Regions from separate parts of the Desulfotomaculum sp. OF05-3 genome, predicted to be linked through region 2. Evidence: predicted binding sites of a transcription regulator. Region 2 holds the regulator's gene; each other region holds the start of a gene.
What was found. The regulator LexA, encoded in region 2, represses DNA repair genes until DNA is damaged. The targets are predictions, from matches to a motif close to CNAACANNTGTTNG.
Positions count from the first base shown of each region.

Region 1: recA (recombinase RecA) is a predicted target of LexA. The motif match lies at 3,062-3,075, and genes of this name have one in related genera.
Region 3: uvrB (excinuclease ABC subunit UvrB) is a predicted target of LexA. The motif match lies at 5,394-5,407, and genes of this name have one in related genera.

Region 1 covers NZ_QWGO01000017.1:15,178-21,223, reverse strand. Annotated here, with positions in the region: gene DXA87_RS10295 (ATP-binding protein) at 1-654, shown strand, start outside; glycine riboswitch at 803-906, shown strand; gene DXA87_RS10290 (sodium:alanine symporter family protein) at 1,084-2,436, shown strand; gene DXA87_RS18625 (hypothetical protein) at 2,785-2,910, shown strand; gene recA (recombinase RecA) at 3,191-4,255, shown strand; gene DXA87_RS10280 (regulatory protein RecX) at 4,349-4,861, shown strand; gene rny (ribonuclease Y) at 5,020-6,046, shown strand, end outside.
Region 2 covers NZ_QWGO01000018.1:60,662-66,707, reverse strand. Annotated here, with positions in the region: gene DXA87_RS10845 (DHHW family protein) at 1-717, opposite strand, end outside; gene DXA87_RS10840 (MBOAT family O-acyltransferase) at 746-2,149, opposite strand; gene DXA87_RS10835 (hypothetical protein) at 2,159-2,743, opposite strand; gene DXA87_RS10830 (immunoglobulin-like domain-containing protein) at 2,948-3,679, shown strand; gene lexA (transcriptional repressor LexA) at 3,890-4,507, opposite strand; gene DXA87_RS10820 (LysM peptidoglycan-binding domain-containing protein) at 4,687-5,001, shown strand; gene DXA87_RS10815 (exonuclease SbcCD subunit D) at 5,181-6,046, shown strand, end outside.
Region 3 covers NZ_QWGO01000007.1:39,392-45,437, reverse strand. Annotated here, with positions in the region: gene DXA87_RS05620 (threonine/serine exporter family protein) at 1-744, opposite strand, end outside; gene feoB (ferrous iron transport protein B) at 865-2,862, opposite strand; gene DXA87_RS05610 (FeoA family protein) at 2,859-3,089, opposite strand; gene uvrB (excinuclease ABC subunit UvrB) at 3,230-5,221, opposite strand; gene bioA (adenosylmethionine--8-amino-7-oxononanoate transaminase) at 5,432-6,046, opposite strand, start outside.

The sequences.
Region 1 (6,046 bases), on a different contig from region 2:
ATGTCCGGGGAGAATACGGAACGGTTTGCGTCGGAGATCCATAAAAACGCGGCGAGACTTCTGACCCTGATCAATGATATCATCCAGCTTTCCCAGCTTGACGGCGGAAAGAAAGATGTGGAGTATAGAGATCTGGATCTGTTTCCGCTGGCGAGAGAATGTGTGGACATGCTCCAGATGAATGCCCAGAAACAGAACGTGACGATCCGGGTCCAGGGCGGAGAAGCACCGGTTTTCGCGGATAAGCAGCTGATGGAGGAATTGATCTATAATCTTTGCGACAACGCGATCCGGTACAATAAAAAGGACGGAACTGTGACGGTGACGACCGGCATTGAGAACGGGCATACGTTCCTTTCTGTGAAAGACACCGGAATCGGTATCTCTGCGGAATATCAGGAGCGTGTATTTGAGCGATTCTACCGTGTGGATAAGAGCCGCTCGAAGGCGACGGGAGGAACCGGTCTGGGACTTGCGATCGTAAAGCACATCGTTGCCCAGCACGGGGCAAAATTGACCCTTGAGAGTGAGCAGGGCAAGGGAACGGAGATCCGCGTAGAGTTCTCGGAGGCGTTAAAGCAGCATGAGATTGAAACTGCAAAACAGCGTCAGGAGGTTCATGCGGAGCGGTCAGAAAATGGTTCGTCAGATTGAAGCAAAAGACAGATGATCTGCAGGTCATATGTGACAATATTTACAAAAATTACAAAATTTGCTGCTTTACTTCAAAAACACGTTGATACAGAAGGAAAACTGTGATAGTATGTAACACATAAGTGCAGTCCAGGCGGACAAACGTCCGTCTGGACACTCTGGAGAGTCTCCGTATGGAGCGCCGAAGGTGTAAGACCGGTTCATGTCCATGGTACCGGTCGATCTCTCAGGCAAAAGGACAGGGCATACAAATAACCACAATGGGACAAAACCCGTTGTATGCAAATGTTCTACTCTTTGGAGAGCTGATCAATATCAGCTCTTATTTTATTGCATGGAAATTCAGAGGGGATATTCCATGATGCCGGACAGCCGGAAATTTAAAGAAAAGGCTGGCGGCTATGATGATGAAAGAGGAGGATAATTAAAATGGACACACTGATGCAGCTTGTAACAAAGGGAAATGATTTTCTGTGGAGCTTTCTCCTGCTCGTTCTCTTATGCGGAACCGGACTTTACTATACGATCCGCCTGAGATTTATTCAGGTCAGAAAGTTCGGGGAGGGCGTCCGTCAGGTATTCGGGCATTTCAGCATGAACGGTGAAAAGCACGAAAAAGGCGAGATGACTCCGTTCCAGTCCATCGCGACAGCCATCGCAGCCCAGGTAGGTACAGGAAACCTTGCCGGAGCGGCGACAGCCCTCATCGGCGGAGGCCCGGGCGCGATCTTCTGGATGTGGATCAGTGCATTCCTCGGAATGGCGACGATCTACGGAGAGGCAGTTCTGGCACAGACATATAAGACAGAGGTAAACGGTGAGGTGACAGGAGGTCCTGTCTACTACATCAAGGCGGCGTTCAAGGGAACATTCGGAAAGGCGCTTTCCACTCTGTTCGCGGTATTTATTATTCTTGCGCTGGGCTTTATGGGAAATATGGTTCAGTCCAATTCTATCGGAGCAGCGTTTGTGGAAGCATTTCAGGTATTCCATGTGGAACTTTCACCGGTGATCGTCGGCATTGTCGTCGCAGTGATCGCAGCGGTGATCTTCCTTGGAGGAACAAAGAGTCTGGCAACGGTAGTTGAGAAGATCGTTCCGATCATGGCCGGCGTTTATATCGTCGGCAGCCTGGTCCTGATCTGCATGAACATCACGGCTCTTCCGGCAGCGTTCCTTTCCATTATCGAGGGCGCGTTTGCGCCGGAAGCAGTTCTCGGCGCAGGCGCTGGAATCACGGTGCGTGAGGCGATCCGCTATGGTGTTGCCCGCGGCCTCTTCTCAAACGAGGCAGGTATGGGATCCACCCCGCATGCCCACGCGAGAGCGAAGGCGGAATCTCCACATCATCAGGGGCTCTGTGCAATGGTCAGCGTGTTCATCGACACATTTATCGTCCTGAACCTGACGGTATTCTCTGTCCTCACAACAGGCGTTATGAGCACAGGAAAGGACGGCACCGCGCTCACTCAGGCGGCATTCATGAAGGGATTCGGCAGCGCGGGGATCATCTTCGTTGCAGTCTGCCTGTTCTTCTTCGCGTTCTCCACGATCTTAAGCTGGCATTTCTTCGGACTTGTGAATGTGAAGTATTTATTCGGCGAGAAGGCATCAAAGCTCTACTCCCTGATCGTTGTTGCCTGCATCGTGATCGGTTCCTGCCTGAAGCTGGAGCTTGTATGGTCCTTAGCGGACTTCTTCAACGGGCTTATGGTCATTCCGAATGTTCTGGCGCTTCTGGCGCTCAGCGGACTGGTAGCGCGGGCTTCGAAGGAGAGATAGGAAGTCCTGGCGTGAGCTGGATGGGAATACATATATAATAAATAGGATAGAATGGCGGCAGAACATGTATTGTGGGCATGGGCTGCCGCCTTTTGTTGTTTACGCGGAGCATGGGGAAGGAAGCTGTGAGGCGGATATTGGAGATCAGACAAATTTTTCATGGCTGACCAGGTAAAAAATGAGGGTCTGAATTTGTGGAGAATGCCGATTGACAGAGCGAAGGAATTTCGATATAGTACGGGTATCTGAAATCGTTCTGGGAGGTCTGTCCCGGATAGCAGATAGTTCATGATGCGGGAAAGCATCGTCCTGGCGGCGGATCGCTGCAGGCCTCAGTGAGAAGATAAGATGGAAAGAAGTAAAGGACAGGCAGAAGGGTATTTTATGACAGCGGAGAGCAAAAAGTCTGGTATTGAAACGTGGGGATCTGCCGGAGAGGGGATGAAGTATGATGGTGTTACTGTGCGCGGGTAGGGATTTTTCCGATTTGGAATGCGAAGCATCAGCAAAATCAGTTGCTGTTTGCGCAAGGCGTGGACATTAACATGATGGTGGAAGAAAAGCCGGACGGAATGAGAAGAAACAGTTGACTTTTTACAGGGATTATATTATGATTAACAGGTACAGAACACTTGTTCGCATATGACGATTGCTTTGGCAGGACGGGAGGGAAAAATTCGGACTGCAAAGTTAGTAATTTGTGGATGTCCGGGGACGCGGGGAACGCTGCGGGGCCGGATCTTGGAGGAAGAATATGAATAAAGATGATAAATTAAAAGCCCTTGACGCGGCTCTCACACAGATTGAAAAAGCTTACGGAAAAGGCTCCGTTATGAAGCTCGGTGATTCCGGTGCGAATATGAATATCGAGACGGTTCCGACGGGTTCTCTAAGCCTTGATATCGCTCTCGGACTTGGCGGCCTTCCGAAAGGACGTGTCGTTGAGATCTACGGACCGGAGTCCAGTGGTAAAACAACGGTCGCTCTCCATATGGTAGCGGAAGTCCAGAAGCGCGGCGGGATCGCCGGATTTATCGACGCTGAACACGCTCTCGATCCGGTATACGCGAAGAATATCGGAGTTGATATCGACAATCTCTATATCTCCCAGCCGGATAACGGCGAGCAGGCCTTAGAGATCACAGAGACGATGGTGCGTTCCGGTGCCGTTGATATCGTGATCGTGGACTCTGTAGCGGCACTTGTTCCGAAGGCGGAGATCGACGGCGATATGGGTGACTCCCACGTCGGCTTACAGGCCCGCCTGATGTCCCAGGCCTTAAGAAAACTGACCGCCATCATCAGCAAGACAAACTGTATCGTGATCTTTATCAACCAGCTCCGTGAGAAGGTCGGCGTTATGTTCGGAAACCCGGAGACGACCACTGGTGGACGCGCCCTTAAGTTCTATTCTTCCGTTCGTCTTGACGTAAGAAGAACCGAGTCCTTAAAGCAGAGCGGCGAGGTGATCGGAAACCACGTCCGCGTAAAAGTTGTAAAGAATAAGATCGCTCCGCCATTTAAAGAGGCAGAGTTTGATATTATGTTCGGAAAAGGAATTTCCCGAGAGGGCGATGTCCTGGATCTGGCTGCTGACGCAAATATCGTCGAGAAGAGCGGTTCCTGGTACGCGTATAAGGGAGCGAAGATCGGTCAGGGACGCGAGAACGCGAAGACCTACCTTGCGCAGAATCCGCTGATCTGCGAGGAGATCGAGAATCAGGTGAGAGAGCTTCACGGACTGGAAGCGCAGCATGTTGCCCCGGGTGAGGCAGCTGCGGCACCGGCGGTTAATGAGGCTGAGGAAGCTGACGAGTAATAAAAATAATGATGAAAAAGAGAACTGTCTGGCGGGTACGGCACTTTAGAAAGAAGCTTGAGACAGGAAGGCAGTTCTGACAGGAAAGCATAGATGAAAGAATGGCAGCAGGAAGAGCACCGGGAGCAGAAAATGTATGCCGGTGCGGATGGAGACGCGGTTCCGGAGGAGTTCCGGGAGGCGCGGAACAAAGGTCTCTACTATCTTCAGTTTTCCGGAAAAACAGAAAATGAAATGCGCAAGAAGCTGGCGGAACAGGGGTTTTCGCCAGCCTCTGTTGAAGATGCGCTTCTTTTTCTGAAACACTACCGGTATCTGGACGATGAGGACTACGCGAGGCGGTATGTGGAGAAAAACGACCACAAAAAGAGCATCCGCCAGATGAAATTTGACCTCCGCCAGAAAGGCGTCAGCGACGATCTGGTGGAGATGGTCTTTGAGGATATGGAGGTGGACGAGTCTGCCCAGATCCTCGGACTTTTGAGAAAGAAAAATTACGACCCGGAAGAACCGGATCCCGCGAAACGCCAGAAGATCTACGCATTTCTGGCGCGAAAAGGTTTTTCCTACGACGCGATCAACAGTGCGATGAAGCAGTGGGAATAGAGCTGTTTCCGGCCCCAAAGGACAGGATATGACAGGCTTCGTGGGGATGCACAGAAGTACCCGGAATGAGGGCATTATACTTGACATAATGCATAAAACAGTTTAAAATTGAAGTGTTGTAATTAGTACAATGAAAACTAAATAAAGGAGGTGCTCCTGTGTCACCAATAATCAGCGTTATTATAACAGCAATTATTGTGGCTCCTATTACCTGGGTCGTGGCTGTTGCTTACCGCAAGAACAGTTATGAAAGCAAGATCGGTAGCGCAGAGGAAAAATCCAGAGAAATAATAGATGAAGCATTGAAGGTCGCCGAGACGAAGAAGAAAGAAGCTCTCCTGGAAGCGAAGGAAGAGAATTTAAAAGCGAAAAACGAGCTTGAAAAGGAAACCAGAGAACGGAGAGCCGAGATCCAGCGTTATGAGCGCCGCGTACTGAGCAAAGAGGAAAACCTCGACAAAAAATCTGAGGCAATGGAGAGAAAAGAATCCAGTCTTGCCGCGAAGGAAGAGACTTTAAGAAAGCGTTCTTCCGAGGTCGAGGAATTATTTGCTAAGGAGCAGGAAGAACTGGAGAAGATCTCCGGACTTACCAGCGAGCAGGCGAAGGAATATCTTCTGAAATCCGTAGAGGAAGATGTAAAACACGACACCGCAAAGCTCATCAAGGAATTAGAAGCCAAAGCAAAGGAAGAAGCTGACAAGAAAGCCAAAGAATATGTGGTTACCGCCATCCAGAGATGTGCAGCTGACCATGTGGCTGAGACTACAGTTTCTGTCGTTCAGCTCCCGAGCGATGAGATGAAGGGCCGCATCATTGGACGTGAGGGACGTAATATCCGTACTCTCGAGACAATGACAGGTGTGGAACTCATTATCGATGATACACCGGAAGCTGTCGTATTATCCGGTTTTGATCCGGTAAGACGTGAAGTTGCAAGAATTGCTCTTGAAAGACTGATCGTGGATGGACGTATCCATCCGGCGAGAATCGAAGAGATGGTGGAGAAAGCGCAGAAGGAAGTTGAAAACATGATGCGCGAGGAAGGTGAAGCCGCAATCCTTGAGGTCGGCATTCACAATATTCATCCGGAGCTCGTCAAGCTCCTCGGCAAGATGAAATTCAGAACCAGCTATGGTCAGAATGCATTGAAGCATTCCATCGAGGTCGCACAGTTATCCGGTT
Region 2 (6,046 bases):
CGCATATTCTGTGTAAGCTCCGGAGATAGATGTCCCCATGCCCTCCGCAAGAACAGCTGCCGTCTCTGGAAGCTTCTCCTGACGCCAATGGGTATCTGTCTTATAGTAATCCGTAATATCCAGCGTTCCTGTGATATCGATATAGTCTGCGTAGTTCATGTGATTCCGCATCATATGGAACAGTTTTTCATAGTCCGTGGAGAGGTATCCATGTTTCTCCGCAAGAAAGTAGCTTTTATCCGGGACAATGGAGAGATAAATATTCATCTCCTTGTCAGCCAGATATTTCTCATAGATATATGCAAACCGGTCCGCTGCATGTTCCAGAGAATCCATTTGAAGCGGATATTCAAGCTTTGCTGCATAACCATCCTGTATATAAATATCATGATTATCAAGCTGACCAAACACATCGTAGGTAGTATAGGCTTTCAACGTCCGGAACTGATCTCGCAGCGGAAATTGATCAAGAGTATACTTTTCAAATTCCGTCATAAAGCTTCCATCGGACATGGTATCCAGGGAAAACTTCGGGCGCTGTGCAAGCTTTCGCCGTTCGTTGTCAGAAAACTCCTGGGGCGGCAGCAGCCAGGACGCCATGGTAAGGCTAACAAATACGACTCCCAGCACAACTACTGTAACTATGTTGTTTATATGATTGATATTTTTTGCATTGTTTGTATTCTTTATGCTTTTTATATTCTTACATTCTATCATCTATCATTCCTTCCCGACCTCAGAATTCCTAAAACCTGAAATAAAGAAATGGGTTAAAGGAGCCATCCACAAGAAAAGCCGTACAGATAAGCAGCAGGGCTGAAAGTGCCAGTGGTTCTGCGAATAACATAACTGCTGTTCCTGTTTTCCATTGCTGGATCCGTCTGTAAAAGGACTTTGGAATCGGTGTCGCACCAAGCAGGGCTATCATCAAGACCACAAAATAGCTGCGGAAATAGTAGCTGCATGCTTCAGAAATCAATGGATATCCGCCTGTTCCAAACATGGCTTTCAGGTACGAGAATGCCTGGGACATATCAGTGGCATCAAAGATCACAAAACTGATTGCAGCAGCAGTCAATACATAGATGCGGTTTAAGACATGGCTCTTTTTAAGGATTTCCAAAAGCCATATCTTCTCCAGAATCAGCAGCAGAGCAAAATAAAGTCCCCAGATTACGAAATTCCAGGCGGCACCATGCCAGAAGCCCGTCAGCATCCAGACCAGAAATATATTAAACAGATGCCGCGGTAAACTTACACGACTGCCTCCCAGAGGAATATAGACATAATCCCGAAACCAGGTGCCGAGAGACATATGCCAGCGACGCCAGAATTCAGTTATACTTTTCGAGATAAAAGGATAATTAAAATTTTCCAGAAAATCAAATCCAAATAGCTTTCCAAGTCCGATGGCCATATCACTGTATCCTGAAAAATCAAAATATACATGAAGGGTATAGGCGACTGCATAGAGCCAGAAGAAAAGTACCGATTTATCATCCGAAGTCCGGAAGATGCTGCACAATTCTCCAAGCAGATTGGCGATCAGAATCTTCTTGCCGAGTCCTAAGATAAATCGGCGGATTCCCTGAGCCGTCTTGCCCATAGTATGAATACGCCCCTTCAACTGTTCTGCAATATCCGAATAACGGACGATGGGACCGGCGATCAGCTGAGGAAAGAGTGCCACATATGCAGCTAGGTCTATCAGATTTCTCTGGGCTTTCACATGCTGTCTGTATACATCCATCGTATAGCTGAGTACCTGGAAGGTATAAAAGCTGATTCCGATGGGAAGTGTGATGTTAAGCAAGGGGATCGAACACCCGGTGACGGCATTTACATTACGGATAAAAAAATCTGCGTATTTAAAATAACCAAGCATGAGAAGGCTGGATGAAACCGAAAGTGCGAGAAAAAGCCTGGCAAGCTTCGGGATACTCTGGTAACGCTCGATCAGCAATCCGAATATATATGCCATCAGGATGGCAACTACCATCCAGACTACGTACTTCGGTTCTCCCCAGCCATAGAAACACAGGCTGGAAAGCAGGAGAACCGTATTTTTCAATGATCCCGGTGCTGCAGCATAAAGGATCAGGACACCGGGCAGAAACCAGAATAAAAATGGTATGCTCGAAAAAAGCATAGGTTCCTCCTAATCAAGTACAGCCGGTGCATCCACCAGAACGGTGGAATCCGGTGCCACTTCCGAGCAGGCCTCAACCAGATCATCGACACATTCCTCAGCGCCGTATGCCATCATGACATAATCCGCAACCGAGATGACAACCACCTTGTCCGGGAAGCCGCACATCCAGCGCTGACCCTGAATCTCAGCTTTGTAATCCTCGGCAAATTCTTCTGCTTTCGAGGTGTCCTTAAGCTTCGCAAAGGCGGAACTGAAGGTGTTGGTGTTCATCATATGCTGCAGGGTAGCTGTATCATCATCCAGCATATCATAAAGCTCATCATTTACATGAAGAAGATACTCAAATATCTCCTTATTCTCATCAGTCATGGCGAATTTTGCCGGCGCTTCCGCTTCATTCTCTGCATCACCGCCTACAGCTGCAAACTGCCTGTCCTCGCCCAAAGCATCCCAAACTTCTGTATAAAAATCAACCGCCGATTCAATCACCGTCTCCGGGGATTTCGTCGGTTCATCTGCAGGCTTGCTGCCGCATCCTGCCAGAGAAGCAGCCATGGTAAGAGTCAGAAGCGTTGTAATTGTTTTTTTCATATTGAAAAATTCCTTTCATTATAGGTTTTTGCTTATCAGACTTTATTATCTCAGAAAACCAGGTATAAAGCAAGGCGGGTATAAAAACAGTAAGAATTGTAAAAAAATGTAAGGAAAACTTTATGGCATATGGTCAGGAGTTTATTTATAATAATAATAGAAATGTTGTCTTGTAATACAAACATATGGAGAGGCGGTGTCATAATGAGAAAAGAATTATTAGTCATATTGGGAATCTCCGGCCTGCTTCTGGTCGGCTGCCATACTGTACCCAATGCAGCGCAGGAAACAAACACGATCGCCCCTACTGGTTATGCTTCTGAAGAGGTACAACGCATCTCTTTATTTTATGATGGTTCCCTGTATTTGTATAATGCCACCGGCTTTGATTTCCAACAAAAGGGAAGCTGGGAGTATTTAGGTCAGATAGCCTTTGTGAATAATTTGGAATATCCTACAAAAGATTTAAACGGCACCCATTTAAACGTAGGGCAGGAGGTTTACAGGGATCCGGAATCTCCTCAAAAACTATATGTAAAGTATGATTCAGGTTTTGCACTCTTTGAAGCAGAAAAGGCTACAAAGGAAGAAACTGTGGAGTATCTTGATTATGTACATGCGGAAATTAGGCTGGCAACTTCTGACAGCCTTCAGCTGAAGCTTTCCAATGTCAGCAATGAAACGATAATCTATGGGGAAGCGTATACAATGGAGGTCTTTCGGGATGATAGATGGGAGAAACTTCCGGTTTTACCCGAAGATTATAGTTTTATAGAGATTGCCTACGAATTGGAACCCGGAGAATCTCGGTTTATGGATATAGATTTTGCATGGTTATACGGAGAACTCCAGAAAGGCAAATATAAAATGATAAAAGAGATCTATTTGCCAGACGGAAGAGTATATTCGGTACCGGCAGAATTTGAAATACAATAAAACATGAAGCCCCACCGGATCTCGAATGATGTCGTATAGTCATAGATATCCAGTGGGGCTTTTTCTCTGAGCCATATAAGATGTCTGCCTTTTTCGAACGGCAAGTCATCGCAAGTTCATCACGGTGGGAGTGAGGTCTCCGGCGGGGAGAGACGTTCCTCGAGGATCACAGCGATTCTTTAAGAACTATCCGTAAAAATAAAGATCGGTTTAATTCATCATACGGAAAAGACCGATGACCTTTCCAAGGATCTCGACCTGATCAAGAATGATCGGATCCATCGAGGAATTTTCCGGTTGGAGACGGAAATGGCCATTTTCCTTATAGAAAGTTTTTACAGTAGCGGAATCGTCCACCAGAGCAACGACCTTATCACCGTTTTCAGCGTTTGGCTGCTTTGCAACGATCACTTTATCGCCGTTGTAGATTCCGGCCTCGATCATACTGTTTCCTTTTACCTTCAACATAAATACTTCCTTATTTGGAAGAATTTCTGCAGGAATCGGGAGATAATCTTCGATGTTCTGTTCTGCAAGGATTGGCACTCCGGCAGCGACCGTACCGATCACCGGCACGTTTACGAGTTCGCGTCTCGTCAGGGCGAAATCGTCATCAAGGATCTCGATCGTTCTCGGCTTTGTCGGATCACGACGGATATAGCCGTTTTTTTCCAAGGATTCCAGATGAGAGTGCACGGAGGAAGTGGACTTTAAGTGTACCGCTTCACAAATCTCGCGCACAGCCGGCGGATAACCTTTCTTTAAGATCATTTCTTTTATATATTCAAGTATTTCTCTCTGCTTATCAGTAATTTTTCCCTGACTCATGAAATCCCTCCTTTTTTCATCTGTATACATAGTACCATAAAATACGGGAAAAAGCAAACCTTTGTTCGAAAAATACCGAAAAAGAATTGACAAACATATGTTCGTGTGATAGAATTCGATACAGAACAGATGTTCGCAAACGTAAGTTTGGACTCGCTGGATACAAAGGAGGAAGCTGTATGAAGAAGTATTTGATAGCCCTTGTTATGATTGTAATGATTATGTCCTGCTTTTTCGGAAAGACTCTGGTTATGGCGAATGAAGAGAGTGATGATACAGTCTATAACCGCTATTATACGACGATCGAGGTAGAAAAAGGTGATACACTCTGGTCGATTGCAAAAACTTATTATCACCACTCCGGTATGTCGGTACGGGAATACGTTTATGAGCTGAAATTGATAAACGGAATGGTTTCAGATGAGATACGCGCCGGAAATATGATCTCCGTGGAATACTATGCGGAGACACCGGGGAATCCGTATATAAAGTGATCCTCAAAAAGATGTTTCCCGGATATGAGTGTTGCGGTAAGAACCGTTTTTTGACCAGAGAATAAGATCCCATGGACAGATATATGTTCCGGGGTCTTATTCTTTATAGGACAATGGCTTGCTATTGCCGGTGAGAGACATTACAATAGGATTAACAGCAGAGACCACAGGAGGCACAGATGAGATTATTCCATTTATCAGATCTTCATATCGGAAAGAGAGTGAATGAATTTTCTATGATCGAGGACCAGAAATATATTCTTGAAAGGATTCTGGATCTCGCGGAGAAAGAGATGCCGGACGGAGTGATCCTGGCAGGAGATATCTATGATAAACAGATTCCCTCCGCGGAAGCGGTTCAGGTGTTCGATGAGTTTATCACAAAGCTTGCGGAGAGAAAGCTTCCCGTCTTTGTTATCAGCGGAAACCATGATTCTGCGGAACGACTGGCTTTTGGGGGAAGACTGCTAAACAGCCGGGGAATTTATCTCTCCCCCGTCTATGACGGAACCGTCATGAAAATTCCGATCGCAGATCAGTATGGGACGGTCTGGATCCATCTTCTTCCGTTTATCCGTCCGGCAGCTGTGCGCCGCGTATTTGAAGATGAGTCAGATTTGATTACAGATGTCCAGTCTGCAGTACGTGCAGTGATCAGCCACATGGAGATCGATCCGAATGAGAGAAATATCCTCGTGGCGCACCAGTTTGTTACAGGAGCGTCCCGATGCGAATCGGAGGATATCCAGATCGGAGGTCTTGATAATATTGATGCCTCAGTCTTTGAGGCATTTGATTATACAGCTTTAGGGCATATCCATAGTCCTCAGAATGTGGGAAAGGGCATGGTGCGCTACTGCGGAACGCCCCTGAAATATTCCTTCTCTGAGACGGATCAGGAAAAATCGATCACGGTCGTGGAGATGGAAGAAAAGGGAACGGTAAAGATCAGACTTCTGCCTTTAAAACCATTTCGGGATATGCGAAAGCTCCGGGGAACATATATGGAACTGACTGCCCGTTCGTTTTATCGGGATATGAACTG
Region 3 (6,046 bases), on a different contig from region 2:
AAGAAGTCCCGCACCAACTCCAAACGCAACTGCAAGTCCCACAACGATCGCTTCCAGAATTCTGGCGGATCCGGCTGCGTAGTCCCCGTTTAAGGTATCACGGATCGCCGTTGTAAACGTTACTCCCGGGACAAGCGGCATGACAGCGCTGACGATAATCGTATCTGAATTCAGTACCGGATAAGAATGGCAGATCGTCATAGCTGAAAACGCAAGCACAAACGCTCCAAACGCGTTAAAGCAAAAATCGTTGAATTTCAAAGCTTTTCCAATCCATACGGCTATCGCAAGACAGACACCAACTACCGCTGCCGCCAGAAAGTCTCCCAGGGAGCCGCCGAACATAGGCGCAAAGAACGCCGAAACACCAACATATCCCAGTCCCTGGGTCAGCCAGTCATACTGGATCGTCGTTGGTGCCTGGATCTCCTGCAGCTGCTTTAACGCCTCCTCCACCGTGATCTTTCCCTCACAGAAATGGCGAGATACATCGTTTACCAGGCAAATCCGGTTGATACTGGTGCATCTGGCCGCAACACGCTTGACACGGGTCAGTGGTTCCTTATTTGGATCGCTCAACGTGACGAAGATTCCCGTTCCATATACGATCGTTTCCGTCTGTTCGTACTCCGATCGTTTCAGCATGTGATTCATGGTGTCTTCCACCCTGTAGATCTCCGCTCCGCTGACAAGCATGAGTTCCCCCGCCAGCACCACAGCTTCCAGCAGTGTTTTTTCGTTCATTTATTACCCCTTTTAACCCCTTTTATCTTTGTATAACTGCTATATAACACATTTGCCGCAAGACCCACTATTGTAGATCTTCTGCACACGTGGCAGCAGTTATAGTTTTCAATTTTTTGATCAGAACAGGCGGCTTCCGATCTGGAATACAAGAAATGCCGCCGACCAGGCAAGCACAAGCTGGAACATGACCATCCCCAGTGTCCATCTCCAGGACTGTGTTTCTCTCTTGATCGTCGCGATCGTCGCAATACACGGTGTATAGAGAAGGCAGAATACCATGAGCGCATAAGCGTTCACTGACGTAAATCCTGTTCCCCCAAGGATTCCTAAGAGTTCCGCCATTCCCGCTGCCGAATTGATATTGCCGATCCCATAAAGAACAGACATACTCGAGACAACGACCTCCTTTGCGGAGATTCCGGAGATCAATGCTACCGCGATCTGCCAGCTTCCAAGACCAACCGGCTTTAGTACCGGCACAAGGATCTGTCCGAATTTTGCCGCAAAGCTGTCCGCCACATCAGAAATAAATCCCGCCGGTCCCACATTCATGACAAACCACAGGATGATCGATGCCAGGAAGATCGTTGTCCCCGCCTTTGTCAGGTAATCTTTTATTTTTTCCCAGACATAGATCGCCACAGTTCTGAGATTCGGAATCTTATATTCCGGAAGTTCGATCAGAAGAGCATTCTCAGTTTTATCGTCTGTCATTCTATGTACAATAAGCGCGATGAGGATCGCCATGGCAACCCCCACCAGATAAAGGGAATATGCCACTAACATTGCCGATTTCGGGAAGAACATATCCGCCAGCAAAACATAGATCGTAAGTCTCGCTGAGCAGGACATAAACGGTGTGATAAGGATCGTCTTCAAGCGGTCTCTCTGATTCTCCAGCGCTCTGGTCGCCATGACCGCGGGAACTGTACAGCCAAATCCCAGCAGCATCGGCAGAAACGCACGGCCGGAAAGTCCGACCAGCCCCATTGTCTCATTCATGACATAGGCGACTCTTGCCATGTATCCGCTGTCCTCCAGGAACGCAAGCGCAAGGAAAAGGATAAAGATGTTTGGAAGAAATGTCAGGATTCCTCCAACTCCCGCCAACGCACCATCAACGACCAGGGAGATCACCCAGTCGGAAGCTCCCGCTGAATGAAGCCCGGATAAAACACCGAGCGACAGCAGTTCCAGTCCCTGTTCAAAGTATCCTTTCAGAAAATCCCCGACTGTGAATGTCAGGAAAAAGACTAATGCCATAATTCCAAAGAATGCTGGAATTCCCAGGATCGGATGAGTCAAGATCTTATCCACCTGATCTGTCATATGTGATTTTTCTTCTTTATTAAACAGACATTCCTTGATTACCGATTCCACGTAATCGTATTTTTCATTGATAATCTCTTTTTCGAAGCTTCTCGGCACGATCTGTTCCAGTTCGACCGGATGGTCCTTCAGGACTTCCTTGTCATATTCGAGCATCTTGATCGCATGCCAGCGCAGATTTGTGAGATCCGGATACTTCTTCCGCAGAAGGTCTTCTACCCGCTGGATCCGGTCCTCGATCTCCCTGTCATAGCGGACGATCACGCCCTGGGGACCTTCCTCATAATGATGTACCACAGCGTGCATCAGCACGTCAAGTCCTGTGCGCTTTCTCGCGGAGACCGGAACCACAGGGATCCCGCCAAGCATCTCAGGAAGTCTGTGAAGGTCGATCTCCATCCCACGCTCTTCAATGATATCCATCATATTGAGAGCCAGAATAACTGGTTTCTTTAATTCTAAAAGCTGCATCGTCAGATAAAGGTTCCGCTCCAGCGATGATGCGTCTACAACGTTGACAATTACGTCCACGCCATCTTCCTCAATGCACCTTCTTGTGACGAGTTCCTCCATCGTATATGAAGTAAGGCTGTAGATTCCCGGCGTATCGATCACACGGATCTTCCGCCCTTTATAGCTCGTCTCTCCTTCCATCCGCTCGACTGTAACGCCGGGCCAGTTTGCGACCTTTAATTTTGCTCCCGTAAATGCATTGAACAGCGTAGTCTTTCCACAGTTCGGATTTCCTACAAAGCAGACAGTAATTGGTCTCTCCCCCGTGCTCATGATGCCGCCTCCTCTTTTACCTCAATTCCACCGGTAATTCTTCTTCCCAGTGCAAGGCGGGTTCCACGGACTTTGATGATCATGGTTCCGCTGTTTTTCTTATTCATCACAAGAAGAGGCGTATTCTCATTTACCCCCAGCGCCTCTAAACGCCGGTTAATTGCCTCATCCACATGGACTGACTTGACCAGATACGTCGCGCCAATATTTCCTTCATATAGTTTCATCCTGTGTCCATCCTTCACTATCATAATTGACAGAACCGACTCTGTCATCTGGAAATATTGTATTCTTGTTGAGAATAATTGTCAATAAGTGTATCCTGGCACATTCGTCCGCCTGGTACGGGCAGAAGTTACCAATTATCTTAATTTTTCTCCAGCTCCAGCAGCATCTGCTTCACTTCCTTCATCCGGTCACGCAGCTTTGCGGCCTCTTCGAAATTCAGTTCTGCTGCCGCCTGGCGCATCTTCTTTGTGAGTTCCTTTGCAAGCTTCTCCAGTTCCCTTGCGTCCATGGATTCCGGATCTTTCCTGAACTCTTCTTCGCCGGCACTGGCAGCCCTGGAGATTGCGATCAGATCACGGACCGCTTTCTTTATGGTCTGCGGAGTGATTCCGTGCTCCTCATTGTACTTCTGCTGGATCTCACGTCGGCGGTTCGTCTCGTCGATGGCGGCCCGCATGGAATCGGTAATGGAATCCGCATACATGATCACATGGCCTTCGGCGTTTCGCGCGGCACGTCCGATCGTCTGGATCAAGGATGTCTCCGAACGGAGGAATCCTTCCTTATCCGCATCCAGGATCGCCACAAGTGTGATCTCCGGGATATCGAGTCCCTCTCTGAGGAGGTTGATTCCCACAAGAACATCAAAGACATCCAGACGCATATCGCGGATGATCTCGGCGCGCTCCAATGTGTCGATATCCGAGTGCAGATATTTTACGCGGATCCCGGCTTCCCTGATATAATCCGTAAGGTCTTCCGCCATACGCTTTGTAAGCGTTGTGATCAGGACCTTGTTGTGTTTTTCTACTTCTTTATTGATCTCGCCCACAAGATCATCGATCTGTCCCTCCACTGGTCGCACGGAGATCTCCGGATCAAGAAGTCCTGTCGGACGGATGATCTGCTCCGCGCGGAGAAGTTCATGGTCCGCCTCGTAAGTGGACGGGGTTGCGGACACGAACATCATCTGATTGATATGGGTCTCAAACTCCTCAAAATTCAATGGGCGGTTATCCAGGGCAGACGGCAGGCGGAATCCATAATCCACCAGTGTCTTCTTTCTCGACCGGTCACCGAAATACATGCCGCGGACCTGCGGAAGCGTGATATGGGACTCGTCCACGATAATCAGGAAATCATCAGGGAAATAGTCGAGCAGCGTACACGGCGGCTGTCCCGGTGCAGATCCCACAAGATGACGGGAATAGTTCTCGATTCCCGAACAGAAGCCTGTCTCTCTCATCATCTCCACATCAAAATTTGTCCGTTCCGCGATTCTCTGTGCCTCCAGAAGCTTGTCCTCACTCTTAAAAAAGGTTACCTGTTCTTTCATTTCCGCAAGGATATTTTCCGTTGCCCGCATCATCTTTTCTTTCGGTACAACATAGTGGGACGCCGGGAAGATCGCCACATGTTCCAGCTGCGCTTTCACCTCTCCGGTCAGCGCCTCGATCTCCATGATCCTGTCCACCTCGTCCCCGAAGAACTCAATCCGGTACGCCTCGCTTCCAGAATAAGCCGGAAATACTTCCAGCACATCACCTCTTACCCGGAAGCTTCCGCGCTTGAAATCCATCTCATTTCTCGTGTACTGGATATCGATCAGCTTATGGATCACCTCATCCCTGTCCTTCTCCATTCCCGGGCGCAGGGAGATCACCATGTTCTTATAATCAATCGGGCTTCCTAAGCCGTAAATACAGGACACGGAGGCCACGATAATCACATCATTCCGCTCCGACAGTGCCGCCGTCGCAGAGTGGCGCAGCTTATCGATCTCATCGTTGATCGCGGAATCCTTCTCAATATAGGTATCCGTAGACGGCACATACGCCTCCGGCTGATAGTAATCATAATAGGAGACAAAGTACTCCACCGCATTGTTCGGGAAAAACTCTTTCATCTCCGAATAAAGCTGCGCCGCCAGCGTCTTATTGTGAGCGATCACCAGCGTCGGCTTATTGAGCTGCTGGATCACATTCGCCATCGTAAACGTCTTACCGGATCCGGTCACGCCAAGCAGCGTCTCAAACTGATTCCCCTCTTTAAATCCCTTCACCAGCTGCTCGATCGCCTGCGGCTGATCTCCGGTGGGCTGGTATTCTGATACTAATTCAAAATGATCCATATGATTTCTCCTGACCTATCCATGATATTATTAGAAGCAGTGCAAAGATCCCAACGGCGAAGCCGATCTGGAATGTCTCTCCGCCCCAGGCTATGAATGTACGGAATCGTTTCATTCTTAGTATATTACCTGTCCAGTATAGCATTCAAGCTAAAAAAAGTACAGAACAAACCGAATGTTTGTTCTGTACTGTATTTGCTGTCCGCATTCCTATCTCGCAAACCAATCCTTCATACACTGAAGCACCTGCACCAGCTCGTCCTCCTGGATCACATACGGCACCATTGCGTAGAGGTAGTTTAAGAACGGACGGCTGAACACACCTCTCTTGTAGGCATACTCCTGATATCCTTTTAATACGGCCGGATCGTAGACTTCGACGCAGACGCAGCCGCCCATGATCCGGACTTCGCGGATCCTGGGGTCTGTGAAGCCCTTCATCTCACGGCGGGTCACAGCTTCGATCCTTTTGATCTTTTCCATGTAGTTCTGGGTCTCGAACAGTTCGATCGATGCCAGGGCCGCGCTGCACGCCAGCGCATTTCCCATGAATGTCGGTCCATGCATCAGGGCATGTTCCGGAACATCATCGTAGAAGCCCTCAAATACTTTCCGGTTTGCCACGGTGGCAGCATGACCGATATATCCGCCTGTCAGTGCCTTTCCGAGAACCAGAATATCCGGGAGGACCAGATCCGCCACGAAACGATTGCCGGTCCGGCCAAATCCAGTCGCCACCTCATCGAAGACCAGAAGAACACCGTACTGGTCACAAAGCTCTCTCGCCTTCTTTAAGAAGGAAACGTCATACATCCGCATGCCGCC